Regions from separate parts of the Pseudomonas sp. R151218B TE3479 genome, predicted to be linked through region 3. Evidence: predicted binding sites of a transcription regulator. Region 3 holds the regulator's gene; each other region holds the start of a gene.
The links. The regulator FliA, encoded in region 3, starts transcription of late flagellar genes. The targets are predictions, from matches to a motif close to CTAAAGTTTNNNNNNNNNNNGCCGNTAA.

Region 1: AB7M32_RS06570 (methyl-accepting chemotaxis protein) is a predicted target of FliA. The motif match lies at 5,386-5,413, and genes of this name have one in related genera.
Region 2: AB7M32_RS17780 (methyl-accepting chemotaxis protein) is a predicted target of FliA. The motif match lies at 4,122-4,149, and genes of this name have one in related genera.

Annotation. Positions count from the first base shown of each region.
Region 1 covers NZ_JBRJHV010000001.1:1,459,862-1,470,369, forward strand. The annotation lists gene AB7M32_RS06555 (ATP-binding cassette domain-containing protein) at 1-604, opposite strand, end outside; gene AB7M32_RS06560 (phenylacetate--CoA ligase family protein) at 544-1,956, opposite strand; gene AB7M32_RS06565 (VOC family protein) at 2,463-2,900, shown strand; gene AB7M32_RS06570 (methyl-accepting chemotaxis protein) at 3,428-5,344, opposite strand; gene AB7M32_RS06575 (methyl-accepting chemotaxis protein) at 5,551-7,455, opposite strand; gene AB7M32_RS06580 (16S rRNA (uracil(1498)-N(3))-methyltransferase) at 7,570-8,277, opposite strand; gene tatC (twin-arginine translocase subunit TatC) at 8,274-9,071, opposite strand; gene tatB (Sec-independent protein translocase protein TatB) at 9,068-9,487, opposite strand; gene AB7M32_RS06595 (twin-arginine translocase TatA/TatE family subunit) at 9,498-9,785, opposite strand; gene AB7M32_RS06600 (phosphoribosyl-ATP diphosphatase) at 9,810-10,142, opposite strand; gene hisI (phosphoribosyl-AMP cyclohydrolase) at 10,135-10,508, opposite strand, start outside.
Region 2 covers NZ_JBRJHV010000001.1:4,118,940-4,129,447, reverse strand. The annotation lists gene AB7M32_RS17810 (alpha/beta hydrolase family protein) at 1-502, opposite strand, end outside; gene AB7M32_RS17805 (FMN-dependent NADH-azoreductase) at 687-1,295, opposite strand; gene AB7M32_RS17800 (LysR substrate-binding domain-containing protein) at 1,425-2,333, shown strand; gene AB7M32_RS17795 (MmcQ/YjbR family DNA-binding protein) at 2,330-2,680, shown strand; gene AB7M32_RS17790 (DUF1294 domain-containing protein) at 2,747-3,169, opposite strand; gene AB7M32_RS17785 (undecaprenyl-diphosphate phosphatase) at 3,166-3,996, opposite strand; gene AB7M32_RS17780 (methyl-accepting chemotaxis protein) at 4,271-5,905, shown strand; gene pnuC (nicotinamide riboside transporter PnuC) at 6,084-6,647, shown strand; gene AB7M32_RS17770 (AAA family ATPase) at 6,644-7,168, shown strand; gene AB7M32_RS17765 (hypothetical protein) at 7,489-7,935, shown strand; gene AB7M32_RS17760 (adhesin) at 7,937-8,530, shown strand; gene AB7M32_RS17755 (heme utilization protein) at 8,590-9,573, shown strand; gene AB7M32_RS17750 (C39 family peptidase) at 9,713-10,393, shown strand; gene AB7M32_RS17745 (hypothetical protein) at 10,452-10,508, shown strand, end outside.
Region 3 covers NZ_JBRJHV010000001.1:2,777,692-2,788,199, forward strand. The annotation lists gene flhF (flagellar biosynthesis protein FlhF) at 1-540, shown strand, start outside; gene fleN (flagellar synthesis regulator FleN) at 656-1,486, shown strand; gene fliA (RNA polymerase sigma factor FliA) at 1,483-2,226, shown strand; gene AB7M32_RS12435 (chemotaxis response regulator CheY) at 2,394-2,765, shown strand; gene AB7M32_RS12440 (protein phosphatase CheZ) at 2,784-3,569, shown strand; gene AB7M32_RS12445 (chemotaxis protein CheA) at 3,600-5,852, shown strand; gene AB7M32_RS12450 (protein-glutamate methylesterase/protein-glutamine glutaminase) at 5,901-7,034, shown strand; gene AB7M32_RS12455 (flagellar motor protein) at 7,034-7,774, shown strand; gene motD (flagellar motor protein MotD) at 7,790-8,674, shown strand; gene AB7M32_RS12465 (ParA family protein) at 8,724-9,515, shown strand; gene AB7M32_RS12470 (CheW domain-containing protein) at 9,612-10,487, shown strand.

The sequences.
Region 1 (10,508 bases), 1.3 Mb from region 3:
GGTTGTGGCTGACCACTGCAAATGTATCTGCAATATGTTTTTCCCTAAGCAAACGAATTAGGTTTTCTATGTGGGAACGGTCCAGATGGTTTGTTGGTTCATCCAGTAGCAATACATCTGGTTGCAAGATTGCCGCTTCGGCAATCATTACTATTTTTTTCCAGCCGCCACTTAGTTGGCCGAATGGAAGTGCTCGGTAGCCTTCTGGAAAGTTAAACAGCTCAAGGGTATAGCTGACTTTCCATTGCTCTTTCGTTGCGTCAGATAAACTATTTTCCAATATTTCAACCGCAGTTGACTCGTTCCATTGAGCTGGGTATCCCTGTTCTACGTAGAGACAGCGTAATCCTCGAGCATGTATTATGTCGCCTCCATGTTCATCTTGTTGTTTCGCGATGCTGCGAAGCAGTGAGCTTTTTCCGGCACCGTTATCTCCAACGATTCCCAGTTGGTCGCCTCTGTTAATGGTCAGGTTCAGATCCGAGAAAAGTGTTTTTGCGTGAATGGATAAAGAGGCGTTCATCACCTTGATCAGAGACATATTTAATTGATTTTCCATTCCCGAACGATGCTTCTGCGTTTGTAGGAGTTCTGCACGGGCCACTCATGTACCTCTCGATGTAGCAGCGTAATTGAATAGCCAAACAAAAAGGAAATTCGATCCCTTAGCTCCTGTAATATTTCCGGCATGTTTTTATGCGGGGCGCCTGAATATTGGGTAATCAACTCTACGGTCTCTGAGTTTTTTTGTATCAGGCGGAATTGCTTCAAGGTCTTGTCAGGTGTAATCAATATGTCATCTATAGCGGCCAACAGCGAAGCGCTTGGAACGACCTCCAATCCCCGAGTGCGAAAGGTGTCGTCGCGTCTACCATTTATTTCTTCCAAAGAGGTGCATGCGCTGCCGCATCCGCAAAGGCTATTAGAATTATTTTTTTTGGCCACATCCCCATGATCGAATCGAATCAATGGCATAAGCTCATTATTGAGATCCGTACAGATGACATTACCGAAGCCCCGGCTGTCGGCATTCACAATTTCCAAATACACACCGTCCTCAATGACGTGATAATTGCCGTGAGTGCATTGGGTCGCGATCATTCCTATTTCTTCGGAGCTGTACTCGTCATACACTGGGAGACCTAGCGCTTTAGAATAATAGTCACGCTCTTGCTGAGTACTGGACTCGGAATTAGTCAAGATAGCCTCCACCCCACTGCTTTTCACATGTTCTTTGTGTTGAAGTATCAAAGGAAGGTAGCTTGGCAGTGTTACAAGTAACCTGGGACGCAGATAGGACAGGTGTTCGCCTAACGGTGTGTCAGGTAGCAGGTCTGGTAGTTGAAACGTTCTATATTTGCCATGAAGGGAAGAGAACGCCAAGCCTTCGTGATGGAGCAGATATATCCAATCGCGCTCTTGTAACGGAGTTTTCAAGCATGAATTGTAGAAGCGGAGCACTTGTAAGTGGTCGAGGATGATGTCGTTATCATCGCTGTATACGGTGAACGGATTTCCACTGGACCCTGATGTGCGAGAGGTGTTGGCATGCTCGAGGTGTTCAGCGTCGTTGACTATCTTGCTTGGTTCAAAGCTATTGAGGAGGGCCTTGTTTACGATGGGAAGTCGTTCGAAGTCTGAGAAGCTGGAGATACTCCCAAGTTCGTAGCCGCAGGCGGTATAAAGTTCACGATAGAAGGGGACGTTTGCGAAGGCATTATCGACCAGATTTTTTATTTTCAGTAACTGATATTTTCTTATGTCCTCCACTGATTGACGCAAAAAAGTGTTCATTTGTTCTGCGTTCTTGGACCAGAGCCCCAAGGCTCTGCCTTGAAGTATTTGATTGTCGGTACCTCGCATGCGCACTTGGTGTGCCATTTTTTTTATCGTTGGTGAAGTGCCGTGTTCTCGCTTCCAGTCATAAGTTTCTTCTGTCGCGACGTAGTTGTCCATTTTCCTAGTCTGCCTGTGCTGAGTCGTAGTTTGGATTTTGGGGCTGTATGAAGAAAGTTGTTGATTCGAAGTTATTTTAGAACCGGGCGCGGAGGATGCATCGGCAATCAGTGAACATGCCAATGGGTAAAGGAGATATAGCTTTACGCTCATTCAAAACCAATCCGGTGGGTTGGTCGGAGCTAATAATAATTTCGGTCATGTTCTACTCCGTTTTTGGGCGGAGGCGAATCTAAGGAAAACTATAAATATTCGCAAATCGAAAAGTATAAAATTTATTTCAGACTTGGTTTGTAACTTTTTTGATTTGTTACATGCGATGTCAAGTTGTGTCTGTCTTAATTAGAAACAAAGCAAAGGATTTTCTTTGATTTGATAGTCGTCTACATTTTCTACCTGGGAAAAACTGACTCTTCAAGGAGTGAATTCGGTAAAAAGGGGTTTTCCTGGGTGTGGCCAATAATGGTTTTTGGCTGAGTTAATTAATTCAAGGAGGAAGGGGTTTTATGGTTGACTTCAATGCGCTTCTGCCAGAGATGATAGTCTCTGATATTAAATATAGCCTTAAGTTTTACTGCAAAGTGATCGGTTTTAATATTGAGTACGAAAGGCCGGAAGACGGCTTTGCTTTCATTTCATATCATGGAAGTCAATTGATGTTGGAGCAGGGCCGTCCCGATGTATCACCCTGGCGAGTTGAGCCGCTTGAAAAACCTTATGGACGCGGGATAAACCTTTCAATCGAATGCCCTGATGTCAACGCTTTGGCGAGAACGCTCGTGCTATCCGGGCATACGTTGCGAAAGCCCATAGAGGAATTTTGGTATAGGGAAAATAAACGGCTTCAAGGAGAGAGCAATTTCCTTGTGCAGGATCCAGACGGTTATTTGCTTCGCTTTGCTCAGGATTTAGGCTGCAGACCTTTGCCACGAGACGAACTTTGAGGTGCGAATAGGGCTGAGACATCCGAATGGGCCATGAATGGTCCTATCCGGCAGCCCGGAGCGATGCTGCAGTGAGGGCATTGCTCCGCCTAGGCGGGGGGCGAGGGGTAAACGCGTTTTGGTTAATTTCGTCGGGCCGGTATTCGAGTTTTTCGAAGTGGCCGTTACCGCAGCGGCGGATATAGACCCACCCGAATATGCAACACCCGCGAAAGGTTCCGCTAAACCTTGAACCACCCTATCAACGGCTGCAAATGCCCCCCAAGCCGAGCCAGTTCGGCGCTGGAAGCAGTCTCTTCACTGGCGGCGGAGCCCTGTTCGGACACATCGCGGACGTTCAGCACACTGCGATTGATTCCTCAACCACAGGGCTCTGCTGCTCGGCCGCGGCGGCGGTCTGCCGGTTCATCGCCTGGATCGCCGCGACCTGGCCGATTTCGTTTCACGAGTCCACGATCAGGCCGCTTGTACGCTCTCTTGGAGCTTGCCCAGGCGTTCGTTGACGGCTGCCGGTCCTTGTTCGCCCCCTAGACCCTGAATCGTCCCACCAACGTCTGCAAGTGCACGCCCAGCCGGGCCAGTTCGGCGCTGGAGGCGGCGGTTTCTTCGCTGGACGATGCAGTTTGCTCTGACACGTCGCGTACGTTCAGCACGCTGCGGTTGATTTCTTCGGCCACGGCGCTCTGCTGTTCGGCCGCGGCCGCGATCTGCTGGTTCATCGATTGGATCGCCGAAACCGTGCGAGTAATGTTCTCCAACGAGCCTCCCGCGCGGCGGGTCAGTTCGACGCTGCTGTCGGTCAGACTGCGGCTGTTGTCCATGATGGTCGCGACCTGTTCGGTGCCGCTTTGCAGGCCAACAATCAGTTCTGCGATTTCTTCGGTGGACTTCTGGGTGCGCTGGGCCAGGCTGCGGACTTCGTCGGCCACCACCGCGAAACCACGCCCGGCTTCACCGGCGCGGGCCGCTTCGATGGCCGCGTTGAGGGCCAGCAGGTTGGTTTGCTGGGCCACGGACTTGATCACGTCCAGGACGCTGCCGATCTTGTCGCTTTCACGCTTCAGATCCCCCATGGCGGCGGTGGAGTTACCCACTTCCTTGGCCAGCCGCTCGATCTGGGCGATGGCCTCGCCAACCACTTTGTCACCTTCGCGAGCCTGCTGGTCGGCAGCGAGGGCGGCTTCGGAGGCTTCCTCGGCGTTGCGGGCGACTTCTTGCACCGTGGCGGTCATTTCGTGCATGGCGGTGGCGACCTGATCGGTTTCCACTTTCTGGCTGTTGACCCCGGCGCTGGTCTGCTCGGTCACGGCCGAGAGTTGTTCGGCGGCGCTGGAGATCTGGGTCACACCTTCGCTGATGCCACCGATCAATTGTCGCAGGCCCACGGTCATGCTTTGCATGGCGCGTTGCAGTTGGCCCAGTTCGTCGCGACGGTCGGAGGTGAGGTTGTGGGTCAGGTCGCCGGCGGCGACGCGTTCGGCAACCTTCAAGGTCTGGCCGAGGGGGCCCACGATCTGCCGGGTGATGAACAGCGCAGCGATCACGCCAAACAGCAGCGCCAGGGCGGCCGCTACGATCAGGATCATCTTGGCTTGGGCGGCGTCGCGGTCACGCACGGCTGTCTGGGACACGGTCAGCTTCTGGCTGGCATCCATCAGTATCTGACCCTGCTCGCTCATGCGCTGGAGGGCCGCGGCGTTGTCGATTTGCGAGTCGCGAAACTGAGCGACCGCCGCGCGGTAGAGGTTGAACGAGTCGCTGGCCTGCTGCAGGCCGGCGGCGTGTTCCTGGGGCAATTGGTCTGGCAGGCGCGCAAGCAGTTTGAGGACGACGTCGATGGCATCGAGGGCGGGTTGCTGGGCGTCGCTCTTGCCGCTGTAGGTGTAGCCGCGAACCTGGTAGCGGGCTTGCTGGATGGCCTTGCTCAGGGTGACCACGCTGTTGAACGGGGTGACGTCGCCGGCTTGCAGCATCGACTTTTCAACTTCGGCGACGCGGGCCACGGCGTTGTCGGCGCTGGCGCCGAGTTTGCTGCGTGCATCTTCGCGGCTGACGGTGGCGCGGGTCATCTGGGCGAAGGCGCCCTTGTATTCGGCGACGGCGGCCAGTTGCGCATCGATCAGCGCCACGTCGGCCGGTTGTTCGATCAATAGGCGAGCAGTCTTCAGGCCCTCTTCGAGCTTGCCCAGCAGGTCGTTGACCGGCTGCGGTCCTTTCTCGCCCCGCGTGGTGTTGTAGTCGATGCTGGCCAGGTTCAAGTCTTTGCTCAAGTCGTTGAGACTGGCAATGAACCCCAGCTTGTCGCCCCGGCTGATGACATTGCCCAGGCCGGACCAACCGGTGAATGCAATCATCAAGGTGAGGAACAGCACCAGGCCGAAGCCTGCGCCGAGTTTGCGATTAACGCCTACGTTTCCCAGACCCTGGGCAAGCCACCGGAACATGCTGATACTCCCTTGTAGCGCTGATTGGTTTTATCTGGCCTGTATCGGCGGTTCGGGCGGGATCTGTAGAAAAATAGACGTAATGCGTTTCCGTGGCGAGGGAGCTTGCTCCCGCTCGGCTGCGAAGCCGTGGCAAAGTCTGACGGCGCTGGTGGCCGCTTCGCGCCCAAGCGGGAGCAAGCTCCCTCGCCACGGGGGTTACATTTTTAGACCTTGAAGCGTCCCACCAGCGTCTGTAGATGAACCCCCAGTCGCGCCAGCTCGGCACTGGAGGCGGCAGTTTCTTCACTGGAAGCGGCTGTTTGCTCGGACACATCGCGAACATTCAGTACGCTGCGGTTGATCTCTTCAGCCACGGCGCTCTGTTGCTCGGCCGCGGCGGCGATCTGTTGGTTCATCGACTGGATCGCCGAGACGGTGCGGGTGATGTTTTCCAGTGAGCCGCCGGCACGGCGGGTCAGTTCGACGCTGCTGTCGGTCAGGCTGCGGCTGTTGTCCAGGCTGGTCGCGACCTGTTCGGTTCCGGTCTGCAGGCCAAGAACCAGTTGCTCGATCTCTTCAGTGGACTTCTGGGTGCGCTGGGCCAGGCTGCGCACCTCGTCGGCCACCACCGCAAACCCACGCCCGGCTTCACCGGCCCGGGCCGCCTCGATGGCCGCGTTGAGGGCCAGCAGGTTGGTTTGCTGGGCCACGGACTTGATCACGTCCAGAACGCTACCGATCTTGTCGCTCTCGCGTTTTAGGTGGCCCATGGCTTCGGTGGAGCTGCCCACCGCGTTGGACAGGCGCTCGATCTGGGCGATGGCTTCGCCGACCACCTTTTCGCCTTCGCGAGCCTGTTGGTCCGCGGCGGCCGTTGCTTCGCTCGCTTGCTCGGCATTGCGCGCCACTTCCTGCACGGTGGCGGTCATTTCGTGCATGGCGGTCGCGACCTGGTCGGTTTCCACTTTCTGGCTGTTGACCCCGGCGCTGGTCTGTTCGGTGACGGCGGAGAGTTGTTCGGCGGCGCTGGCGATTTGCGTGACGCTGTCGCTGATGCCGCCGATCAGTTGCCGCAGGCCCACGGTCATGCTCTGCATGGCCCGTTGCAGTTGGCCCAGTTCGTCGCGGCGCTCGGAGCTGAGGTTGTGGGTCAGGTCGCCTGCCGCCACGCGTTCGGCGACCTTGAGGGTCTGCTCCAGCGGGGTGACAATCTGCCGGGTGATCGCCAGGGCCGCGATCACGCCGAAGAGGAAGGCCAGCGCGGCGGCCGATGCCAGCAAAATCTTGGCTTCGCTGGCTTCATGGTCGCGCACGATGGTCTGGGACTGGGTGAGATTTCCGCTGGCCTCGCGTAGCACCACCCCTAAGTCGGACATGCGCTTGATCGCGGCAGCGCTTGCGGTCTGGGCATCATGGAACTGGCCGACCACTGCACGATAAGTCTTGAACGATTCGTTGGCCTGCCGCAGGTTGGCGGCGTGTTCGTCTGGTAGTTGGGCCGGCAGGCTGGCGAGGGTTTTCAACGCGCTATCGATGGCATCCAGGGCAGGCTGTTCGGCGTCGGCCTGGCCGCTGTAGGTGTAGCCGCGAACCTGATAGCGGGCTTGCTGGATGGCCTTGCTCAGGCTGACCACACTGTCGAATTGAGCAACGTCGGCGCTTTGCCGCATGGCGTTTTCAACGCTGGCGACACGGGCTACGGCGTTATCGGCATTGGCGCCCAATTTGCTGCGTGCATCCTCGCGACTGGCCATGGCACGGGTCAAATCGGCGAACGCAACCTTGTAGTCGGCGATAGCCCCCAGTTGTTTGTCGAGGAGCACCATGTCGGCTGGCTGCTCGATCGATTGACGGGCGGTTTGTAGCCCAGGCTCCAGTTTTCCGAGCAGATCGTTGATTTCCCCTGGGCCCTTTTCACCGCGGGTCGAAAAATAGTCCATGCGCGCGGTACGCAGGTCCTTGGTCTGGTCGTTCAGGCTGGCAATGAGCCCGAGCATGTCTCCGTGGGCAATCACGCGGCCCAGGCCGATCCATCCGGTGAAAGCGATCATCAAGGTTAAGAACAGCACTAGGCCGAAACCGAAGCCAAGTTTGCGATTAACGCCTACGTTACCTAGCCATTGGAACATGCTGATACTCCCTTGAAGGGCGGAACTGCTTTGTGTAAAGCACTATCGGCCCATAAAGGAATAACAGGAGAAATGAGTTAGATGCGTTTGGAATACCGTGGTAAACCAAAGGGCTCAGAACAGTCGTGCGAGCAGGGCCGTAACGGCAGTCTCGACCCGCAGGATCCGTTCGCCCAGCTGTACCGGTTGCAGGCCGGCCTTGCCCAGCAGGTCGATCTCGTAGGGAATCCAACCGCCTTCGGGGCCGATGGCCAAGGTCACTGGTTCCGTTAGCGCTCGCGGGCAAGGCGGATGGTTGCCAGGGTGGCCAACCAGTCCGAGGGTGCCGTTCGTGATGGCCGGCAGGCGGTCCTCGACGAAGGGTTTGAAGCGTTTTTCGATGATGATGTCTGGCAGCACGCTGTCCCGGGCTTGCTCCAGGCCCAGGATCAATTGCTCGCGAATCGCCTCGGGCTCCAGGAACGGCGTCTGCCAAAAGCTCTTTTCCACGCGATAGCTGTTGACCAGCACCACCCTCGGCACGCCCATGGTGGCGACCGTCTGGAACACTCGCCTGAGCATTTTCGGACGCGGCAGCGCCAGCACCAGGGTCAACGGCAACTTGGCCGGTGGCGGCTGGTCGAGGGTCACCTGCAGTTCGGCCTCGCGAGCCTCCAGGCGCAGCACCTGGGCCGAGCCCATCAACCCGCCGATGCGCCCGACCCGCAGGCTGTCACCGACGGCACTGCGATGGACTTCCTGCATGTGGGTCAACCTCCGATCGCTCAGGATGACGCGGTCAGGCCCGATGAAATCGGCCTCTTCGAGCAGCAGCAGGTTCACGCCTGGGTCGCTGGCGGCTGGTCGTTGTGGTCGTCGACCGGCTGGTCCTCGGGTACTTCTTCCCGGCGCTTGCGCACCAAGCCGCCGAACAGGATGCCAATCTCGAACAGCAGCCACATCGGCACCGCCAGCAGGGTCTGGGAGAAAATGTCCGGCGGAGTCAGGATCATGCCGACCACGAAGCAACCGATGATCACGTAGGGGCGGATCTTCTTCAGGTAGGCCACGTCGACCACGCCGATCCACACCAGCAGCACCACGGCCACGGGGATTTCGAACGCCACGCCGAAGGCGAAGAACAGCGTCATGACGAAATCCAGGTAGCTGCTGATGTCGGTCATCATCTCCACGCCCGCCGGGGTGGCGGCGGCGAAGAACTTGAAGATCAGCGGGAACACCAGGTAATAGGCGAAGGCCATGCCGGTGTAGAACAGCAGGATGCTGGACACCAACAGCGGCACGGCGATGCGCTTTTCATGCTTGTACAGGCCCGGTGCGATGAAGCCCCAGATCTGGTGCAGGATCACCGGGATCGCCAGGAACAGCGAGACCATCATCGTCAGCTTCAATGGTGTCAGGAACGGCGACGACACGTCGGTGGCGATCATTGTCGCGCCTACCGGCAGGTACTGGCGCAGTGGCGTGGAGACGAATGTGTAGATCTGCTGGGTGAAGGAAAACAGCCCGGCGAAGATGATGAACACCGCCGCGACGCAACGCAGCAGGCGGGTGCGCAACTCGGTGAGGTGCGATACCAGCGGCATCGGCTGGTCGTTTTCAGGAATATCGCTCATGGGGCTCGCGGCGGCAAAGTAGGATCGTTAGGCGCAGTGATAGCTGGCGGCGCTGTATCCGCGACCGTCGGTGACACTGGCGCCGGTTCAGCCACCGACGCGCCACCTTCTGGCGCTTGGGGAAGCACCGTCGGTTCGGCCACAGGCTGAACTGGCGTCGGTTCCTGCTGGGTGGGCGTGAAGATTTTTCGCGCCTCCTGCTCCAGGGACAGAATGTGTTCGTTGTGCAGTTGCCGACGGATGTCGTCGGCACCGATTTCACGTTCAACTTCCTGTTTGATCGCATTGAAGCTGCGCTTCAGGCGCCCGATCCAGAGACCGGCGGTGCGCGCAGCACCCGGCAGGCGCTCGGGGCCCAGTACCAGCAGGGCGACGAGGCCGACGAGCAGCAGTTCAGTGAAGCTGATCCCAAACATTAGTCAGTGCTCACGAGTCTTTGCGGATGGGCTCTTCGACTTTTTGGGCCTGCACGTCGATGGTATTCGGCGCATTCACAGGCTGAGTGGCCTGTGGGTGTACCGGTTGGGTCGGTTGTGCGGGCTGAGCCTGGTTTGTCGTCGGATCGGCCGGTTTCTCGTCATCGTTCATGGCCTTGCGAAAACCCTTGATCGACTCGCCGACATCGGTGCCGAGGTTCTTCAGTTTCTTGGTACCGAACACCAGCACCACGACGACCAGGATGACGACCCAGTGTTTCCAGTCAAAGATACCCATGTGGCTACTCCTCTCAAAAATTGATCAGGCGGACGGGCGCGAGGCTTTCTCGACGTGCCCGGACAGACCGAAGCGACGGTCGAGTTCATCCAGTACGGCCTGCGGATGCTGCCCCAGTTGGGCCAGCATGACCAGGCTGTGGAACCACAGGTCGGCGGTCTCGTAGATCACGTCGCTGCAGTCGCCGCTGATGGCGGCATCCTTGGCAGCGATGATGGTCTCGACGGATTCTTCGCCGACTTTTTCCAGAATCTTGTTCAAGCCCTTGTGGTACAGGCTGGCGACATAGGAACTGTCGGCCGCGGCGCCCTTGCGCTCTTCCAGCACCTGGGCCAGGCGGGTCAGGGTGTCACTCATGGGTATGTCCTGAATAAATGGCATGCGGGTCCTTGAGTACCGGGTCGACGGTTTTCCAGTCGCCGTTCTCGAAGACGCGATAGAAGCAGCTTTGACGGCCGGTGTGGCAGGCAATCTCGCCGACTTGCTCGACCATCAGGATGATGACGTCGCCGTCGCAGTCCAGGCGCATCTCATGCAGGTGCTGCACATGCCCGGACTCTTCACCCTTGCGCCACAGCTTGCCACGGGAACGTGACCAATAGATGGCGCGGTTCTCGGCGGCGGTCAGGGCCAGCGCTTCACGGTTCATCCAGGCCATCATCAATACGCGCCCGGTCTTGTGGTCCTGGGCGATGGCCGGCACCAGGCCGTCAGCGTCCCACT
Region 2 (10,508 bases), 1.3 Mb from region 3:
AACCGATCACCCCGACCTGTCCGGCATTGACGAACGGCGACAGCATCGGGTCATTAAGCGTTGCGGTGATGGCTTCGGAAATCTGGATTGGCCGTCCGTACAGGTTGCTCAGGGTGCCAAGCCGGCTGTGATCCTGGACGTTGTCACCGGGATGAATCACCGCCACCACGACAAACCCCTTGCGCGCCAGCGAAGTGGCCAGGTCATGCAAGGCCAACGGCGTGCCAGTGTTGCCATGGGACAACATCAATAGCGGAAAGCGGCCGATGGCGATCTGGGCGTCCGGCGCGGCATCGATCTGGTAGCCACCCAGCAGGCTGGATTGTTCCCGGTCGGTGGACGGATAGAAGGCGATGGCGTGCATCGGCTGCTGATCCAGCGGATCGAGAAAGCTCAGCTCATGGAAACCGGCGCTCCAATGCGGATGCGGCCCCGGTGCTGCCTGCACGGAACCGAGACTGGCTAACCAGCAAAGCAGCAGCGCTGCACCAAAACGTGTCATCGAATCTTCCACCTTCACCAGCGCCCGGGAAGGCCCCGTCGCTCGCACATTTGGCCGTGCATAACCTGCGCCAGAATCCTCGGCGCCGAATGCAGCAAAACTCTGCATCCCGGCCATCCAATGACGACGAGAATACAGGGTTTTGCGAAGGTTGCCCGAAGCGCTTGCTGCCTTTACGCAGGTTTTACGCAGCGGCGAACTGTTCGCCGATCTGCGCCTGGGCTTCGTTCATGCCCTTATTGCGCATGTCATCGCCCTTGGCCAACCCTTCCGCACGGACGAATTCGATGTCGGTGATACCCAGGAAACCGAACATCACTTTCAGGTAATCCTCATGGCCTGCACCACTCGGCTGGCCGGCGTGCACACCCCCGGCGGTGGAAACGATCACCAGCTTCTTGCCACCGCACAGGCCTTCGAAGCCCGCTTCGGTGTAGCGGAACGTCTGGCCGGCCACGGCAATACGGTCGATCCAGGCCTTGAGTTGAGTCGGAATGCTGAAGTTGTACATCGGCGCGGCGATGACCAGCGCATCCGCCGCCTGGAACTCTGCCATTGTCTCGGTGCTAAGGTCGGCTTCGTACTTGAGCGCAGCGTCGCGCAATTCGGCGCTGGTACCGGCGGCAACCAGCGTCTGGGCGGAAAAATGGCTGATGGCATCGGCGGCCAGGTCACGGTAGGTGACGGTGATGCCTGGCTCGGCAGCTTTCCAGGCTTCAACCACTTCACGGCTCAATTGGCGGGAAGCGGAGTTGTCGCCGAGAATGCTCGAATCGATGTGCAGCAGTTTCATATCAATGCTCTCCAAATGAGGACCGTAACCAGGCGATCAATTGGCGACCATCCTATCGATGAAGCCAATGATCGATAAGTCAGCATAAATGCGATAGTTTGTCCCACTCACAGGACAATCGAGTTCGCCATGCAAGACCTCAATGACTTGTACTATTTCGCCAAAGTCGTCGAAGCCGGTGGTTTCGCGGCGGCCGGGCGCTTGCTGGGCATTCCCAAATCGCGGTTGTCACGGCGCATCGCCGAGCTGGAAGAGCGCCTGGGCGCGCGGCTGCTCCAGCGCACCACCCGCCAGTTGAAACTGACGGCGGTCGGCGAACGTTACCTGCGCCATTGCCAGGCCATGTTGCTGGAGGCCGAGATGGCCGACGAAGCGGTGGCGAGCATGTCCAGCGAGCCCCGCGGCCGATTGCGGGTGTCCAGCCCCGTGGGTCTGGCCCACCAGTTCCTGCCGGTGGTGATCGAAACCTTCCTGGTGAAATACCCCTTGGTGCAACTGGACATGACCCTGCTCAACCGGCGGGTGGACCTGATCGGCGAAGGCATCGACGTGGCGTTGCGCGTGCGTGACCTGGGGGACGAAGACCCGCTGTTGATGACCCGGCGCTTGCGCCGGGCACGACTGATGCTGGTGGCCAGCCCGGCCTTCGTTGAAGGGCGGCGCATAGAAACACCGGACGATCTGGAGCAGTTGCCAGTGCTGGGGGCGTTGGAAGCCGATCGCCTGGTGCATCTGCGTCTGGTCAAGGCCGATGGAGAGCGTGTGGAACTGAGCCTGGAGGCCCGCCTGGGCATCGATGACTTCATTGTGCGCCGGGCCTGCGCCCTCGCCGGCCTGGGCTGCACTTTATTGCCGAGCATGTATTGCGAGCAGGAATTGCGGGACGGCACACTGGTGGAACTGCTGCCGGGATGGTCGTTGCCCGACGGCTGGCTACAGGCGGTCTACCCGCATCGGCGCGGCATGTTGCCAGCGGTGCGCGCCTGGATCGATCATTTGGTGGAAGCCTTCGAAGGCTGTGGAGATAGAACGCTATGAGTTTGAGCGAAGAGGATGTCGCGCAGTTTTGCCTGGGCTTGCCCGGTGCCAGGGAAGACTACAAATGGGGCGGCGTGCGGGTGTTTTCCGTTGCCGGGAACAAGATGTTCGCCCTCCAGGGCCTGCGGGGCGACTCGTTGGCGTTCAAGGTCGACAAGGATCTGTTCCTGGGCCACTGCGACCGGCCAGGCATTCACCCCGCGCCTTACCTGGCGCGGGCCCAGTGGGTCATCATGCAGGTACCCTACCCACTAGGGGCCGAAGAACTGCGTGGCCTGCTGCAACGCTCGCACCAATTGGTGGTCGGCAAGTTACCGAAGCGTACCCAAGTGGGGTTGTTGCTGTAGTGGCGGCGCGACTGAACCACCGCCATCGCGAGCAAGCTCGCTCCCACAGGTTTGAACTGTCCAAGACTACGCCAACAGGTAACCGCCCAGGAACAACTGGTCGATCCAGAACACCTGATGCAACAGTACGATGAACCAGAACACCACTTGAAACGAGACTTTGCGGGTTTTGTGGCGAAACAGCTGCTGGGCCAGCAAGGCTCCAGGCCAACCGCCGGCCAGCTCCAGTGCATGCAGCACGTTCTCCGGGGTGCGCCAGGCGTCGGCGCGCGCTTTGCGCTTGTCGCTCCAGTACAACAGGAACGCCACCACACTGACGACGCCGTAGGCTGCCATCGGCACCCACGACACCGCCCGCAGCCCGAACAACAGCGAGCCGAACAGCGGCAAGGCGCAGAGCAGCGCAAAGACCATCAGCTTGAGCCGCAGGTGCTGCACGGCCCCACCGGCATTGCCACCTGCGCTTTTACGGGCGCGTGAATCGTTCATGGCTTGGCGGCGGTCCAGTCCACCCAGCCGAACTGCCAGGTGGCCAGGATCAACAGGCCAAAGGCGATGCGATACCAGGCGAACACCGCGTAGCTGTGACTGGCGATGAACCGCAGCAGGCCCTTGACCGCGATCATGGCGAAAATGAACGCCGTGACGAAACCAATGGCGAACACTGGGAAATCCGCCGGAACGAACAGTTCGCGGTACTTGTAGCCCGAGTAGACGGCCGCGCCGACCATGGTGGGCATCGCCAGGAAGAACGAGAATTCGGTAGCGGTTTTACGCGACAGGCCAAACAGCAAGCCACCAATGATGGTCGCACCGGAACGGGAGGTGCCCGGAATCATCGCAATGCACTGGGCCAGACCGACCTTCAACGCGTCCTTCCAGGAGATCTCGTCCACCGTTTCGGCGTGCACCTGGTGCTGGCGCTTCTCGGCCCAGAGCATCACCACACCGCCCACCACCAGGGCGGCGGCTACGGTGATCGGGTTGAACAGATAGTGGTGGATCCAGTCTGCAAACAGCACGCCCAGGACTACGGCGGGCAGGAAGGCGATGAGCAGGTTGGCGGTAAACCGGCGGGCGCCGGGTTGCGTCGGCAGGCCCAGCACCACGTCGAAGATCTTGCGCCGAAACTCCCAGACCACCGCGAGGATCGCGCCAAGCTGGATAATGATGTTGAATGCCATCGCTCGTTCGCCACCGAACTCGAGCAAGTCGGCGACAATGATCTGGTGCCCCGTGCTGGAAATCGGCAGAAATTCCGTCAAGCCTTCCACTACGCCAAGAATCAGTGCCGAAAAGGCGGTCCACAAATCCATTCATCCCCCAAAAAAAGACGCTGTTCATGCAGGTCTTATCAATATTCAAGTGTCATGCAGGTACCCGCAGCGGCTGCACGATAACCGCGACCTTTCAAAAAAAACCAATGAAAAATCAGAACAGGCTCAGGTTTTGCGCTGCGGGGCCGAAATCCTATCAGACAAGCCCTGATAACGCTGCCGCGTTATGACCCAGATCAATCATGGATAGCCGCCAGGCGCTAAAGTGCCGGCCGTCGTTAATGACAAGAATAAGAAACCGGAGTGACAGCGTATGAATAGCTTGCGCAGTGTGTCGATCAGCCGACGCTTGTGGCTCATCCTGGTGGTGGCCGTCGTGATGTTGTTCACGCTCGGTGCCTTCATGCTCAAGCAGATCCACACGGACCTGTATCAGGCCAAGGTGCAGAAGACCCAGCATGTGGTGCAGACCGCCAGTGGTGTGCTGAGCTACTACCATGGCCTGGAAACCGCTGGAACCCTGACCCGCGAGGCAGCGCAAAAGCAAGCCCTCAGCGCGGTACGAGGCCTGCGCTATGACCAGAGCGACTACTTCTGGATCAACGATCTGACGCCGGTCATGGTCATGCACCCGACCAACCCGAAGCTCGAAGGCCAGAATCTCTCGGCGATCCGCGACCCGAACGGTTTTGCGCTGTTCAACGAGATGGTCGCCATCGCCAAGGCCAAGGGTGCCGGGATCATCGACTATCTCTGGCCCAAGCCGGGCGCCGAAGCGCCAGTCGGCAAGACCTCCTACGTCAAATTGTTCGAACCGTGGGGCTGGATCATCGGTTCCGGTGTTTACGTGGACGACGTCCAGGCAGAATTCCAGTCCCAGTTGATCAAGGCTTCGTTGATTGGCTTGGCGATCACCCTGGTCATGGGCCTGCTGCTGACCCTGATCGTACGCAGCATCGTCCGCCCGCTCCAAGAGACCGTCAATGCCATGGCCAATATCGCCAGTGGCGAGAGCGACCTGACTCGCACCCTCGACACCCACGGCCAGGACGAAGTCACCCAACTGGCCCGGCACTTCAACGCCTTTACCGCCAAATTGCGCCAAGTGGTGAGCCAGTTGCAGGACTCGGCCAGTGCACTGGGGCAATCTTCCAGCGAATTGGGCAACGATGCGGCTCAAGCCCAGGAACGCAGCCAACAGCAGTCGCAACAAATGGAACTGGTGGCCACAGCCATCAACGAAGTGACCTATGGTGTGCAGGATGTGGCCAAGAATGCCGAGCACGCGGCCAGTGAGATGCGCGACGCCGAATCCCAGGCCCAGCAAGGCCAGGTCAACATCGATGGCAGCTTGCAGCAGATCGACCGGCTGTCCCAGACCATCGATCAAGCCGTGGAAGTGATTCGCACCCTGGCCAGTGAAAGTACCCAGATCGGCAGTGTGCTGGAGGTGATCCGCTCCATCGCCGAACAAACCAACCTGTTGGCCCTCAACGCCGCGATCGAGGCCGCCCGCGCCGGCGAGCAAGGCCGAGGCTTTGCGGTGGTCGCCGATGAAGTGCGGTTGCTGGCCCAGCGCACACAGAAATCCACCGCCGAGATCCAGGCGATGATCGAGCGCCTGCAAACCCATTCCGAAGCCGCCGTGAAAGTCATCGGCGACAGCAGCCGTGCCTCGCAACTGACCATCGAACAGGCCGGCCTCGCCGGTGCCAGCCTCAACGCCATAGGCCAGGCCCTGCGCAACCTCAACAGCCTGAACGCCTCCATCGCCAGCGCCACCCTGCAACAGGCCCATGTGGTGGAAGACATCAACCAAAACGTCACCCAGGCCGCCGGACTGTCCCACAGCACCGCCATGGCCGCCGAACAATCCAGCCAGGCAAGCGTCCGCCTCAAGGCACTGAGTGAACAGTTGAACGGGCTGCTCAAGCAATTCCGAGTCTAAAGATCGGTGGATGATCCCTGTGGGAGCGAGCTTGCTCGCGATGGCGGTCGCACATTCAGCATTGATGCAAGCTGACCCACCGCTATCGCGAGCAAGCTCGCTCCCACATTGGTTTGTGGAGCTATCCACACCATAGCGTTTACAATCGCCGCCCTCTCCTCTTTCCCAAGGAACCGCCATGTCCGGGCTTGAACTGTTTGCCGCAGCCCTCGGCGTGATCGCCGTCTGGTTGACCGTCAAGCAGAACCCCTGGTGCTGGCCGATCGGCCTGGTCATGGTACTGCTGTACAGCTGGATTTTTTTCGAGGTGAAGTTGTACTCGGACATGCTGCTGCAGGTCATCTACGCGGTACTGCAACTCTACGGCTGGTGGCAATGGACCCGTGCCGGGCGCAATCATGATGGGCGCCAGGTCAGCCGCCTCGGTGGGCCATCGGTGTTGCTCGGCCTGGCCATCGGCGCGGCGGGCAGCCTGATGTTGGGTGCCGCCATGGCCCACTGGACCGACGCCGCCCAACCCTGGCTCGACGCCGCGCTCACGGGGTTCAGCCTCGTGGCCCAGTGGTGGATGGCGCAAAAACGCGTGCAATGCTGGCCGCTGTGGATCGCCCTGGACGTGATCTTCGTTGGCTTGTTCATCTACAAGGGTTTGCACCTGACCGCCGCACTCTATGCCCTGTTCACCCTGCTGGCCGTGCAAGGCTGGCGCGAATGGCGCGCCGACCCGGCCCTGCGCGCATGAAGGTGGTGGTCCTGACCGGCCCGGAATCCAGCGGCAAGAGCTGGCTGGCGGCGCAATTGCAGGAACACTTCGGTGGCGTGCGAGTGGATGAGTACGTGCGCCATTTCATGGAACAGACCCAACGCGATACCTGCCTGGCGGACATCACCGACATCGCCTCCGGCCAACTGGCCTGGGAAGACCAGGCGCGTGCCCATCGGCCGGCGCTGCTGATCCTCGACACAAATCTGTTGAGTAACATCCTCTGGAGCCAGACCCTGTTCGGCGATTGCCCGGAGTGGCTCGAACCGGCGCTGCTGGCCCGTCATTACGATCTGCACCTGTTGTTAAGCCCAGAGCAGGTCGAATGGACTGGCGACGGTTTGCGTTGCCAGCCCGAGCTGATAGAGCGGCTGACCTTTTTCCAGACGATCGAGTCTTGGCTGAAGCGAAATCGGCAACCTTTCCAGGTCATTCAGGGCAACTGGGTGCAACGCCGCCAGCAAGTGTTTGCAGCCGTTACCCAACTGCTTGAAGCCTGATCGCCTTTGTTTGTTTCACTTCTGAAACAGTGCACTCCCATGAAACCCGGATTCAACCCCGTTTCACGTCCTTGCCATCAAGACTGTCAAGCTGCTGATACACCCGCCTAAAAGCCTGGATCCAGAGCCCTGGAACGGCTGATGGCCATTTGGCCGCCATGCGCACTGTCTCAGCGCTGAAACAGGATCCCGTCCCGAAGCTCCCCGCCTGAATCCAACCCATTGAATTGGCGGGTATTTCAAAACACGGCACAACACCTGCTCTTCCTCATTTCGCAACGCTGGACCAGGGCCAGCCCACCGAAGAAGGAATCGATGCCGTGGGGACTTTCGAAAGAAGTTTGACCTGTCTGCTAGTGATCGGCTGCGCCGCCAGCGCAACGCTCAGCCTGCCCGTACAGGCCGAGGGCAACGGCGTCATCGTGCTCAGCCGTGACGTACAACCCATCGCAATCGGTCGCAACGGCGGCAAAGATCCCTACCCGACCACCGTCAATGCCAACCCCTCCGAACGAATCAACCAAGCGACCGCCAGCACCGAACTGAGCGATGGCGAGTTCGCCAGCGTGGCCAGCGGCTCGTCGATCCGCAACATCGTCACGCCGAATACCGGTGTGCAGGGTTTGAACGTGGTCACCAACCCCAACGGCATGCCGGGCATGAATGCCGGTCACGGTGGCGGGAGTGGTGGCGCGATCTCAGGCACCATCAACCGCTCGTTGAGTTCCGGCCTGGCACCGCTGGGTCGGTTGGCGGGAGGTCAGTGACATGAAGCCCGTGCTGTTTCTACTCGCCCTGATCATGCTTTCCCTGCTCAGCTCTTTCACCGTATTCGCCGATTCGAGTGCTGCGGTGGTCAGCAGCGCCAACCTGCAGGACTCCGGCAGCCATTACACCGGCAATTTCAACGTCAACCAGGCGGCCGGCGACCAGATCCAGCAAACCAACACCCGGGCCATCGCCATTGGCAGCCACGCCCAGGCAAGCACCCACGTGCAGCAACGTGTCGACACCCAGGCCACCCCTTCCATGAACGCCACCGCCCGCATCGGTGGCCACTCCTTCAGCAACGGCAACGGCGTGCTGGGCGTCAACCAGTCCGCCGGGGCCAACAACCAGATGGCCAATGTCATGCGGGTCGGCATCAGTGCTCATCCGCAGAGCATGGACGACAGCGCCCTGTCTCAACAGAACGTGGCGTTGCTACCGAACTCAGGAGCAACTGGCGCCCCAACCGGCAGTCGCCAGGTCGTTACCAGCGACCAGGCCTTCACCGGCAGCCGAGGGGTAATCCAGGTGAACCAGAGCGCCGGGGTGGGGAACCGCATGGCTAACACCCTGAGCATCCGGGTCGCTGATTGACCCGGGGGCTACATAAGAAAGTACCGACACTTAACCAACGACACGCAAGGAGAAACACCATGAAACCTACAATGGCACTCAAACCATTGGTTTTCGCTCTCGCCGCTGTCATGGCAATGGCTGCACAAGCCGATGGTAACGGGCGGGGCAACGGCCACGGTAACGGCCACGGCAACCAAGGCCCAAGAGGTCCGTCGCTCGAGCAACTGCTCTCGATCACTGCCGGGGCCGGCGCGACCGTGCTGGATGAGCAGAACAGCGACGGCAACGTCGTGACCAACCAAGCCACCCGCAACACCGCTGAAGCCACTGACTCGCTCAATGGCAGCAACGGCAACATGGGCGCCAACATTGCCGGCGGCGACGGCAACCAGCAGGACAACGCCGCCGCCCTGGCCACCGCCGACGAAAGCTTCATCTTCGGCTCGGCTGTCGCCGCCTCCAGCGCCACGCAGGTCAATAACAACAACTACGTCAAGAACAACTCCACGCAAAACAACGCCTCGCTCACCAATGCGGGCAACAACGGCTCCGGCAACATCGGTATCAACGTGACCGCCGGGAACTTCAACCAGCAGAAAAACAACCTGGCCATCGCCGTATCCGGGGGCCGCGTCGCACAGGCCTCGGCCTCGGCCGACCAGTCCTCCACCGGCCTTGTGGTCGACAACAAAGGCGTGCGGACCTACAAGACCGACACGCTCACCAGCACCTACAGCGCCTCAGGCACGTTCAAGGCCAAAGGTACCGGTACCGCCGAAGACAACGATCATGGCGGCTGGGACAACAGAGGCGGCTACGGCGGCGGTCATGATGACGACAAGTTCAAGTTCTCCGCCGTGGGGACTTTCGAACTGGCCGGCAGCAACACCCAGCAGGTGCTGACCCGCGACGGTTGGAAAAACCCTGTGATCAACAACGCCACCATGACCAACTCCATGAACGGCTTCTCCGGTAACGGCGGCGCCAACGTGTCGGCGGGCGTGGGCAACCAGCAAAGCAACTCGCTGTCCATCGCGGCCGGCTGCAAGGCTTGCATGTAAAAAAGTACCACTGTGGGGGTGAGTTCGCTTGCGATGGCATTGGATCAGTGACCTTTGTGTTGCCTGACACACAGCTATCGCGAGCAAGCTCGCTTCCACAGGGGGGCTTTTTCCTGGACGTCCACTAGGCGTATTGATCATGCGTGTCACTGCCGTTTCCCTGCTGCTCTGCCTGGCTTGTATGGCCGAAGCGGCGCAGATGCCGGTCGCCGCCCTGCCTGGCGGCATGCTGGTCTACAAACCGGTGCAAAGCGTACGCGAGCGTAAATTCAGCGACATCGTCGAGCAGAAAACCGATTTCAGTTGCGGCGCCGCCGCGCTGGCCACGGTGCTGCGGCAGGCCTATTGGCTTGACGTCGATGAGGAGCACGTCATCAAAGGCATGCTGGTCAATGCCGACCAGGACCTGGTTCGCACCCAGGGGTTTTCCATGCTGGACATGAAGCGCTACGTGGAGACCATCGGCATGCGTGCCCGAGGCTACCGCATACCGCCAGAGAAACTCGAAGCGGTGACGATTCCGGTGGTGGTCCTGATGGAAATACGCGGCTACAAGCACTTCGTGGTGTTGCAGCGGGCCGACAAGCAATGGGTCTACATCGGCGATCCGGTGCTGGGGCACAAGCGCTACGCCCACGATGAGTTCGTCAAAGGCTGGAACGGCATCGTCTTTGCGATCGTCGGCCCGGGCTATGACAAGACCAATGCACTGCGCAGCCCTCCTCAACCCCTGACAGCCCGTAACAAGCTGGACGGTTTCAACCCGGTCAGGGATGCGGAACTGATGGATTTCGGCTTCATACAGAGCGACTTTTTCTAATCGCCGACCACTGCCAACAATAAGTACAAAAAGGAGCAGGACGCTCCGGGAGCAGCACATGAAAACGTCACACTGGCTGTCGCTGGCCTGCCTGCTCGCGACCGCCTCGGGCTAT
Region 3 (10,508 bases):
CGCATCGGTGCCCAGGAACAACTCAAGACCCTGGGCCGGATCCTCAATGTGTCGGTGACTCATGTGGATCCGGGCCAATCCCTGGCCCAGGCGCTCGAGCCGCTGCTGCGCAAGCGCGTCGTGCTGATCGATACCGCAGGCCTGCAAGCCAGCGATCCGGCCCTGCGCATGCAGCTCGAAAGCCTGGCCGGACGCGGTATCAAGTCAAAAAATTATCTCGTGTTGGCAACCACCAGCCAGAAACAGGTTCTAACCGCCGCATACCACAGCTACAAGCGCTGCGGACTGGCTGGCTGCATCCTGACTAAGCTGGACGAAACGGCAAGCCTGGGCGAGGTGTTGAGCCTGGCGATCGGTCATGAACTGCCGGTGGCCTACCTGACCGATGGGCCGCGGATCCCGGATGATTTGCATCTGCCGCGCCGTCATCAACTGGTCAGCCGTGCCGTGAGTGTGCAAATGCAGGAAGAACCCAGCGAAGAAGCCATGGCTGACATGTTCGCTGACATCTACCACAGCCCGACCAAACAGGTCGGCTGAGGTAATCATGAATATTTTTTGTACCTACATCGATGGTCTGCCATGCATTGTTCCTTATGCGAACGCGCAGCCAGTAATGTGGCCTCCGTCTAAGAAGACAAGGTAAAGAACGAACATGGGCAGCATGCATCCCGTACAGGTGATCGCGGTGACCGGCGGCAAAGGTGGCGTCGGGAAGACTAACGTGTCAGTGAACTTGTCCCTGGCTCTGGCAGAGCTTGGCCGACGGGTCATGCTGCTGGACGCCGACCTGGGCCTGGCGAACGTCGACGTGCTGCTGGGGCTTACCCCCAAACGCACCCTGGCGGACGTGATCGAGGGCCGTTGCGAACTGCGCGACGTGCTGTTGCAGGGGCCGGGCGGGATTCGCATCGTGCCGGCTGCCTCCGGTACCCAGAGCATGGTTCACCTGACCCCGGCCCAGCACGCGGGCCTGATCCAGGCCTTCAGCGACATCGGCGACAACCTCGATGTGCTGGTGATCGACACCGCGGCCGGCATCGGCGACTCGGTCGTCAGTTTCGTCCGCGCCGCCCAGGAAGTGCTGCTGGTGGTCTGCGACGAACCGACGTCCATCACCGACGCCTACGCCCTGATCAAACTGCTGAACCGCGACTATGGCATGAACCGCTTCCGCGTCCTGGCCAATATGGCCCAGAGCCCGCAGGAAGGGCGCAACCTGTTCGCCAAGTTGACCAAGGTCACCGATCGTTTCCTGGACGTCGCCCTACAATACGTCGGCGCCGTGCCGTACGACGAAAGCGTACGCAAGGCCGTCCAGAAGCAACGTGCCGTTTATGAAGCTTTTCCTCGTTCCAAATGCGCGCTGGCGTTCAAGGCGATCGCCCAGAAGGTCGATACCTGGCCACTGCCGGCCAACCCCCGCGGGCATCTGGAATTTTTCGTCGAGCGTCTTGTGCAACAAACAGCAGGGCCCGTGCTATGACAGCCAGCGGTTACAACCATCTCTACAAAAAATCGGCACGGGACGCCCAATACGAATTGATCGAGCGTTATGCGCCACTGGTCAAGCGTATTGCCTACCACTTGCTGGCGCGGTTGCCGGCCAGTGTCCAGGTGGAGGACTTGATCCAGGCCGGCATGATCGGCCTGCTTGAAGTGTCGAACAAATACGACGCCAGCAAAGGTGCCAGTTTCGAGACTTATGCCGGTATCCGCATTCGCGGGGCGATGCTCGATGAAGTCCGCAAGGGCGATTGGGCGCCGCGTTCGGTGCACCGCAATACCCGCATGGTCAGTGACGCGATTCGGGCAATTGAAGCGAAAACCGGGCGTGACGCTAAAGATCATGAAGTTGCGGCCGAACTCCAGTTGAGTCTCGACGATTATTACGGGATTTTGAACGATACCTTGGGCAGTCGCCTGTTCAGTTTCGACGACCTGTTGCAGGACGGCGAACACGAAGGGCTGCACGAGGATAACGCGAGTGCTCACATGGAGCCGTCGCGTGACCTGGAAGATGAACGTTTCCAGAGTGCGCTGGCGGATGCGATTGCCAATTTGCCGGAGCGTGAGCGGCTGGTCTTGGCGCTGTACTACGACGAAGAGCTGAACCTCAAGGAAATCGGTGAGGTCCTGGGGGTCAGCGAATCGCGGGTCAGCCAGTTACACAGCCAGTGCGCGGCCCGTTTGCGGGGGCGTTTGGGGGAGTGGCGAGCGCGTTGACAGGCAGTGTGGGGACACTGCGACGAGGCTGGCCTGGCAGGTGCTGCGCCAGTCTCCATCCGTTGTGCTCCAGACCGTTGTCGAGTGTTGTGCCGGATTTGATTGAAATGGCGCGTCCAGGTGCTGGGCGCGTTTAAGACTGCTTGGAGGTCGAATTGGACAAGAACATGAAAATCCTCATCGTTGATGACTTCTCAACGATGCGGCGGATCATTAAAAACCTGTTGCGTGACCTTGGGTTCACCAACACGGCCGAAGCAGATGACGGGACCACTGCGCTCCCGATGTTGCACAGTGGCAACTTCGATTTTCTGGTCACCGACTGGAACATGCCGGGCATGACCGGTATCGACCTGCTGCGCCAAGTGCGTGCCGACGAAAAACTCAAGCATCTTCCGGTGCTGATGGTCACTGCCGAAGCCAAGCGCGAGCAGATCATCGAAGCGGCCCAGGCCGGTGTGAACGGCTATGTGGTCAAACCCTTCACGGCCCAGGCGTTGAAAGAGAAGATCGAAAAAATCTTCGAACGCATCGGTTAACGGCGCCACGGGGGAGCTATGGACAACGAATCTTCAATGGGCGATTTCGAATCGACCCTGAAAAAACATGCCCGCGAACTGGTCGACAGCCTTGAAAAAGGCCGCTTTGGCGATGCGGTTCAAATGATCCATGAGCTCAACCAGACCCGTGACCGCGGTCTGTATCAGGAAGTGGGCAAGCTCACGCGTGAACTGCACAGCGCGATTGTCAATTTCCAGATCGACCCGCACATGCCGCAGGCCGAGGAAGTCTCGCAGATCACCGACGCCACCGAGCGCCTGGGGTATGTGGTCAAGCTGACCGAAGCCGCGGCCAACCGCACCATGGACCTGGTGGAGAGCGCAACGCCGCTGGTCAATGGCCTGAGCGAAGACGCCCAGGCCTTGAGTACCGACTGGGGCCGGTTCATGCGTCGTGAAGTCGGTGCTGAAGAGTTTCGGGAGCTGGCCCGTCGGGTCGACGGTTTCCTGACGCGCAGCAGCACCGAGAACCGCGCCGTGGCAAGCAACCTCAACGACATTCTGCTGGCCCAGGACTATCAGGACCTGACCGGTCAGGTGATCAAGCGCGTGACCCAGTTGGTCACCGAAGTTGAAAGTAATCTGCTCAAACTGGTGTTGATGGCCAGCCAGGTCGACCGCTTTGCAGGTATCGAACACGACCGTGAAGCGATGCTCGCTGAAAAAGATCCACAAAAACATCTCTCTCAGGGTGAAGGTCCGCAAATTCATGCCGATAAAAGAGAAGACGTTATGTCCGGTCAGGACGATGTGGACGATTTGCTGTCCAGCCTTGGATTCTGAGTTTTAGCCCTGTTTTAGGAGCAGCCATTAATGAGCTTCGGCGCCGATGAAGAGATCCTTCAGGATTTCCTGGTTGAGGCCGGCGAGATTCTAGAGCAACTATCCGAACAACTGGTCGAGCTGGAAAGCCGACCTGATGATGCGGATCTGCTCAATGCAATTTTTCGCGGTTTCCACACTGTAAAAGGAGGCGCCGGCTTCCTCCAGCTCAACGAGCTGGTGGAGTGCTGTCACATTGCCGAGAACGTGTTCGACATCCTGCGCAAGGGTGAGCGTCGTGTTGACTCGGAGTTGATGGACGTGGTGCTCGAAGCGCTGGATGCGGTCAACAGCATGTTCAGCGAAGTGCGCGAGCGCTCGCCGATTACCCCTGCTACCCCTGAGTTGCTCGCCGCGCTGGCACGCCTGGCCGAGCCGCAATCGGCTGACGAAGCGGCGCCGGTTGCCGAAGCGGTGGTTGAAGAGCCGGTCGCCGAAGAATCGGGTGACATTACCGATAATGAGTTCGAACAGCTGCTGGACTCCCTGAATACCGTCAAGGCCCAGGCCGAGGCGCCGGCCGCTCAGGTCGCACCTGCTGCGCAGGGCGCCGGGGCTGGCAGCGATGAAATCACCGATGCCGAGTTCGAGTCGCTGCTCGACCAGCTTCACGGCAAGGGCCAGTTCGCGCCGGATGCGGTCGTTCCGCCGACGGCCCCCGCCGCCCCGAAAGCGGCTGGCGACAGCTCCGACATCACCGACGACGAATTCGAAGCGTTGCTCGACCAGTTGCACGGCAAGGGCACCTTTGCCGTTGACGCGCTGGATTCGGCCATCGCTTCGGCGCCGACGCCGGCCAAGCCTGCCGCCGCTGCCGCTGGCAGCGATCTGATCAGCGACCACGAATTCGAATCGCTGCTCGATGAGCTGCATGGCAAGGGCAAGTTCAGCGAAGTCGGTACGGCGTCTGCCGCGCCTGCCGCCACCGCGGCGGCACCGGCGGCCAAGGCTGCTGCGCCCAAACCCGCAGCCAAGGCACCGGAACCCAAGGCCGAGCCCGCCAAGCCTGCCGCTGCCGCCCCGGCGCCAGCCCGGGCTCCGGCGGCTGCGCCAGCGGAAAAACCGGCCAGCGAAGCCGAGACCACCGTTCGGGTCGACACCGCACGCCTGGACGAGATCATGAACATGGTCGGCGAACTGGTGCTAGTGCGTAACCGTCTGGTGCGCCTGGGTCTCAACAGCCAGGACGAAGCCATGTCCAAGGCCGTGTCGAACCTCGACGTGGTCACGGCCGATTTGCAGACCGCGGTCATGAAGACCCGGATGCAGCCGATCAAGAAAGTCTTCGGGCGCTTCCCGCGCCTGGTTCGCGACCTGGCTCGCCAGCTCAAGAAAGAAATCAACCTGGAACTGGTGGGTGAAGAGACCGACCTCGACAAGAACCTTGTCGAGGCCCTGGCCGACCCGCTGGTCCACTTGGTGCGCAACGCGGTCGACCACGGCATCGAGTCGCCGGAAGAACGCGAAGCCTCGGGCAAGGTCCGCAGCGGCAAGGTGATCCTGGCCGCCGAGCAGGAAGGTGACCACATCCTGTTGTCGATCTCCGACGACGGCAAAGGCATGGACCCGAACGTGCTGCGTTCCATCGCGGTGAAACGCGGCGTAATGGACAAGGATGCCGCCGACCGCCTGAGCGACACCGAGTGCTACAACCTGATCTTCGCCCCGGGTTTCTCGACCAAGACCGAGATTTCCGACGTTTCGGGCCGTGGCGTGGGCATGGACGTGGTGAAAACCAAGATTTCCCAGCTCAACGGTTCGATCAACATCTATTCGACCAAGGGCCAGGGCTCGAAGATCGTCATCAAGGTCCCGTTGACCTTGGCGATCATGCCGACCCTGATGGTGATGCTGGGCAACCAGGCCTTCGCCTTCCCGCTGGTCAACGTCAACGAGATCTTCCACCTCGACCTGTCGCGCACCAACGTGGTGGACGGCCAGGAAGTGGTGATCGTACGGGACAAGGCATTGCCGCTGTTCTACCTCAAGCGCTGGCTGGTCAGCTCCGCAGCTCATGTGGAGCAGGGCGAGGGCCATGTGGTGATCCTTTCGGTGGGCACTCAGCGGATCGGCTTCGTCGTCGACCAGTTGGTGGGCCAGGAAGAAGTGGTCATCAAGCCGTTGGGCAAGATGCTCCAGGGCACCCCGGGCATGTCCGGCGCCACCATCACCGGCGACGGCCGCATCGCGTTGATTCTCGATGTGCCAAGCATGCTCAAGCGTTACGCCGCCCGGCGTATTTGATTCTGGAGGGGGGCGGCCCAGAGCCGCGCCTCGTCTAACGGAGTGTTTATGGTAGTTAAAGTCCTGGTGGTGGACGATTCGGGTTTTTTCCGTCGCCGCGTCTCGGAAATTCTTTCGGCGGACACGAGTATTCAGGTCGTCGGTACCGCGACTAATGGCAAAGAGGCGATCGATCAGGCCCTGGCACTCAAGCCGGACGTGATTACCATGGACTACGAGATGCCGATGATGGACGGCATCACGGCCGTGCGGCATATCATGCAGCGCTGCCCGACCCCGGTGTTGATGTTTTCGTCCCTGACTCACGAAGGCGCCCGGGTAACCCTCGATGCGCTGGACGCCGGGGCGGTGGACTTCCTGCCGAAGAATTTCGAAGACATTTCGCGCAACCCCGACAAGGTCCGGCAGTTGCTGTGCGAAAAGGTCCACAGCATTTCCCGCAGCAATCGTCGTGTCGGTGCCTACAGCACTCCGGCGCCGGCCCCGGTTGCGGCGCCAAGCCCTGCGCCAGCGCCGACGGCATCGGGCAGCTTCAATCCGGCCCCGGTACGCAGCGCCCCGGCACTTGCGCCGACGCGTTCGGCACCTGCCAGTGCAACGTCGCCGGCACCCAAGCGCAAAGCCTACAAGCTGGTGGCGATCGGTACGTCCACAGGCGGCCCGGTGGCGCTGCAACGGGTCCTGACCCAGTTGCCGGCCAACTTCCCGGCTCCCATCGTGCTGATCCAGCACATGCCCGCGGCGTTCACCAAGGCGTTTGCCGAGCGTCTGGACAAGCTGTGCAACATCAGCGTCAAGGAAGCCGAGGATGGTGACATCCTGCGTCCGGGGCTGGCCTTGTTGGCGCCGGGTGGCAAACAGATGATGATCGACGGCCGTGGCGCGGTGAAAATCCTGCCGGGCGATGAGCGCCTGAACTACAAGCCTTGCGTGGACATTACCTTCGGTTCCGCGGCCAAGTCCTACGGTGACAAAGTTCTGGCGGTGGTGCTCACCGGCATGGGCGCCGACGGTCGCGAAGGCGCACGGCTGCTCAAGCAGGGCGGCAGTGCGATCTGGGCCCAGGACGAAGCCAGTTGCGTGATCTACGGCATGCCGATGGCCATCGTCAAAGCCGATCTTGCCGACGCGGTGTACGGGTTGGACGACATCGGTAGACACCTGGTCGAGGCCTGCCTGTAATGGATGTGCTCAGCCTGATTGGCATCATCATGGCGTTCGTCGCCATCATTGGCGGCAATTACCTGGAAGGTGGTCATCTGGGCGCGTTGGCCAACGGTCCGGCGGCATTGATCGTGCTCGGTGGCACCATTGGCGCGGCGCTGTTGCAGTCGCCCATGAGCGCTTTCAAGCGCGCCATGCAGGTGCTGATCTGGATTCTGTTCCCGCCCCGTGTCGACCTGGCCGGTGGCATCGACCGCGTGGTGAACTGGAGCCTGACCGCTCGCAAGGAAGGCCTGCTGGGCCTGGAAGGGGTGGCCGACGCCGAACCCGACAGCTACTCGCGCAAAGGCCTGCAATTGCTGGTGGACGGCGCCGAGCCGGAAGCCATCCGTAGCATCCTGGAAGTGGATTTCTACACCCAGGAAAGCCGCGACATCGAGGCGGCCAAAGTATTTGAAAGCATGGGCGGTTATGCGCCGACCATCGGCATCATCGGTGCGGTGATGGGCCTGATCCATGTGATGGGCAATCTGGCCGATCCATCGCAGCTGGGCAGCGGTATCGCCGTGGCGTTCGTCGCCACGATCTACGGCGTGGCGAGTGCCAACCTGGTGCTGCTGCCCATCGCGGCCAAGCTCAAGGCCATCGCGTTGCGCCAGTCGCGCTATCGCGAAATGCTGCTGGAAGGGATCCTGTCGATCGCCGAAGGTGAAAACCCGCGCTCCATTGAGTTGAAGCTCCAGGGCTTCATGGATTAATGGGGGATATGGCGCATGGCACGTCGCAGGCATCGTGAAGAACACGTCAACCATGAACGCTGGCTCGTTTCCTACGCCGACTTCATCACGCTGCTGTTCGCTTTTTTCGTGGTCATGTATTCGATTTCGTCGGTCAACGAAGGCAAGTACAAAGTGATTTCCGAGGCGTTGATCGGGGTCTTTACCGATTCCGACCGAGCCCTCAAGCCCATCCCTATCGGCGAGGAGCGGCCCAAGACCACCACCCCGGCCAAACCCTTGGTCAAGGACAGCGAGCAGGTCGATGCCGGTATCGCCGGCAGTAGCGATCCGTTGAAAAGCATCGCCGACGACATCAGCGCGGCGTTCGGTGACCTGATCAGCTCCAACCAGATGACCGTGCGCGGCAACGAGCTGTGGGTCGAGATCGAACTCAATTCCAGCCTGTTGTTCGGCAGCGGCGACGCCATGCCCAGCGACATGGCGTTCAACATCATCGATAAGGTCGCGGCGATCCTCAAGCCCTTCGACAACCCGATCCATGTCGAAGGCTTCACGGACGACCAGCCGATCCGTACCGCGCAATACCCGACCAACTGGGAACTGTCCTCGGCCCGTTCGGCGAGCATCGTGCGCATGCTGGCGATGCAGGGCGTGAACCCCGGTCGCCTGGCCTCGGTGGGCTACGGTGAGTTCCAGCCGGTGGCCAACAACGCGACGGCCGAGGGGCGTGCGCGCAACCGGCGGGTGGTGCTGGTGGTGTCGCGTAACCTCGATGTACGTCGTAGCCTGACCGGTACCGGTACGGCCAATGCAACCCCGGATGCGGCATTGAAGCGGGCTGGCACACAAACTGCACCGGCTCCGGTCAAGTCGCCGGGAAGACAGAGTGCCGTCAATTCTCCGTCACCCGCTTTATAACCGAGCTATTTCTCGGTCGAGCCTGTTTCGGCCGGGAGGAACGATCCGAATGAGAGTCTGGGCAGTCGCCAATCAAAAAGGTGGTGTGGGCAAGACCACATCTTCCATCGCTTTAGCCGGGTTGCTGGCCGAGGCGGGCAAGCGCGTGGTCATCGTCGATCTGGACCCCCATGGCTCGATGACCAGCTACTTCGGCTACGATCCCGACAGCTTGGAGCACAGCAACTTCGACCTGTTCCTGCACAAGGGCGTGGTGCCCGAGGGTTTGCCGGGGCAATTGTTGTTGTCCACCAGCGACGAGCGGATTTCCCTGTTGCCGTCGAGCACCGCCCTGGCCACCCTGGAGCGACAATCGCCCGGGCAGAGTGGCCTGGGCCTGGTGATCGCCAAGAGTCTGGCGCAGCTGTGGCAGGATTTCGATTACGCGATCATCGACAGCCCGCCGTTGCTGGGGTTGCTGATGGTCAATGCTCTGGCCGCCAGTCAGCAATTGGTGATCCCCGTGCAGACCGAACATTTGGCCGTCAAGGGGTTGGAACGCATGGTCAATACACTGGCGATGGTCAACCGCTCGCGCAAACAGACGCTGGCCTTCAACATCGTGCCGACGCTGTTCGACCGTCGCACCCAGGCGTCCCTGGGGACCCTGCGGGTGTTGCGGGACAAGTACCCGGATGACATCTGGCAGGGCTATATTCCCGTCGACACCCGCCTGCGGGATGCCAGCCGCGCCGGTGTGACCCCTTCGCAATTCGATGGCAAGAGCCGTGGCGTGCTGGCTTACCGAGCGCTGCTCAAGCATCTGCTGGCCCAACAGCTTGTTTCGCAGCAGGTGGCTTAAGGTGACGAGGCTTTCCACTGGCAGTGTGTTCGCTTGCGAACGCTCAAGTCCTGCCGCATTCATGCCGATAACCTCTTCAAGTGGCGCACTGTTCCTATGAGCCGCCCAGTAAAGACAACCTCGCGTCCGCAAATGGCCCTGCAGTCCTATCTGGATGGGCTGTTGCAGGAAGCGACCGAAGAACTGCCACCGCCGCCAGGCGTGATCGAGGCGTTGCCCGAACACGTCGAAGCCGAGGGTGTGCTGGATGAATTTCAAGCGGCCGTGCTCGAAGAGCAGGCCCGTGACGCACAGAAGTCAGTGGTGGCCGCGGCGGTCGAAGCGCCGTTCATCAAGCCACAACTGGCGGTAATGGAGGCACCTGCTCCGATCCTGGCGCCGGTCTCGACCGTTGCCCCGTTGCTGCAGGGGCTGGTGACGCCGGTGGTGGAAGTTCACTTGCCGCCGAGCAACCCACCGCCACCAGTGCCGGGCGACGACCGTCCGGCCTGGGCCGCCGAGCCGTTCGAGTGTTTGTTGTTCGATGTGGCCGGGTTGACCCTGGCGGTGCCGCTGGTCTGCCTGGGATCGATTTATTCCCTGGCCGGGCAGGAACTGACGCCGTTGTTCGGCCAGCCGGAATGGTTCCTCGGGATCCTGCCGAGTCAGGCGGGCAACCTGAAGGTACTGGATACGGCACGCTGGGTGATGCCGGACCGTTATCGCGATGATTTTCGCCAGGGCCTGCAATACGTGATCTCGGTGCAAGGTTATGAGTGGGGATTGGCGGTGCACCAGGTCAGCCGTTCGCTGCGCCTGGATCCGAACGAGATCAAGTGGCGCAGCCATCGAGGGCAACGGCCATGGCTGGCCGGTACGGTGATTGAGCATATGTGCGCCTTGCTGGACGTTTCCGAGCTGGCGGAGTTGATCGCCAGCGGCGGGGCAAAACACCTGGGCGGCAGCAAGAAGCCGGTCCAGAAACCGAAATAAGACAACCGGCGCCGCACAGCG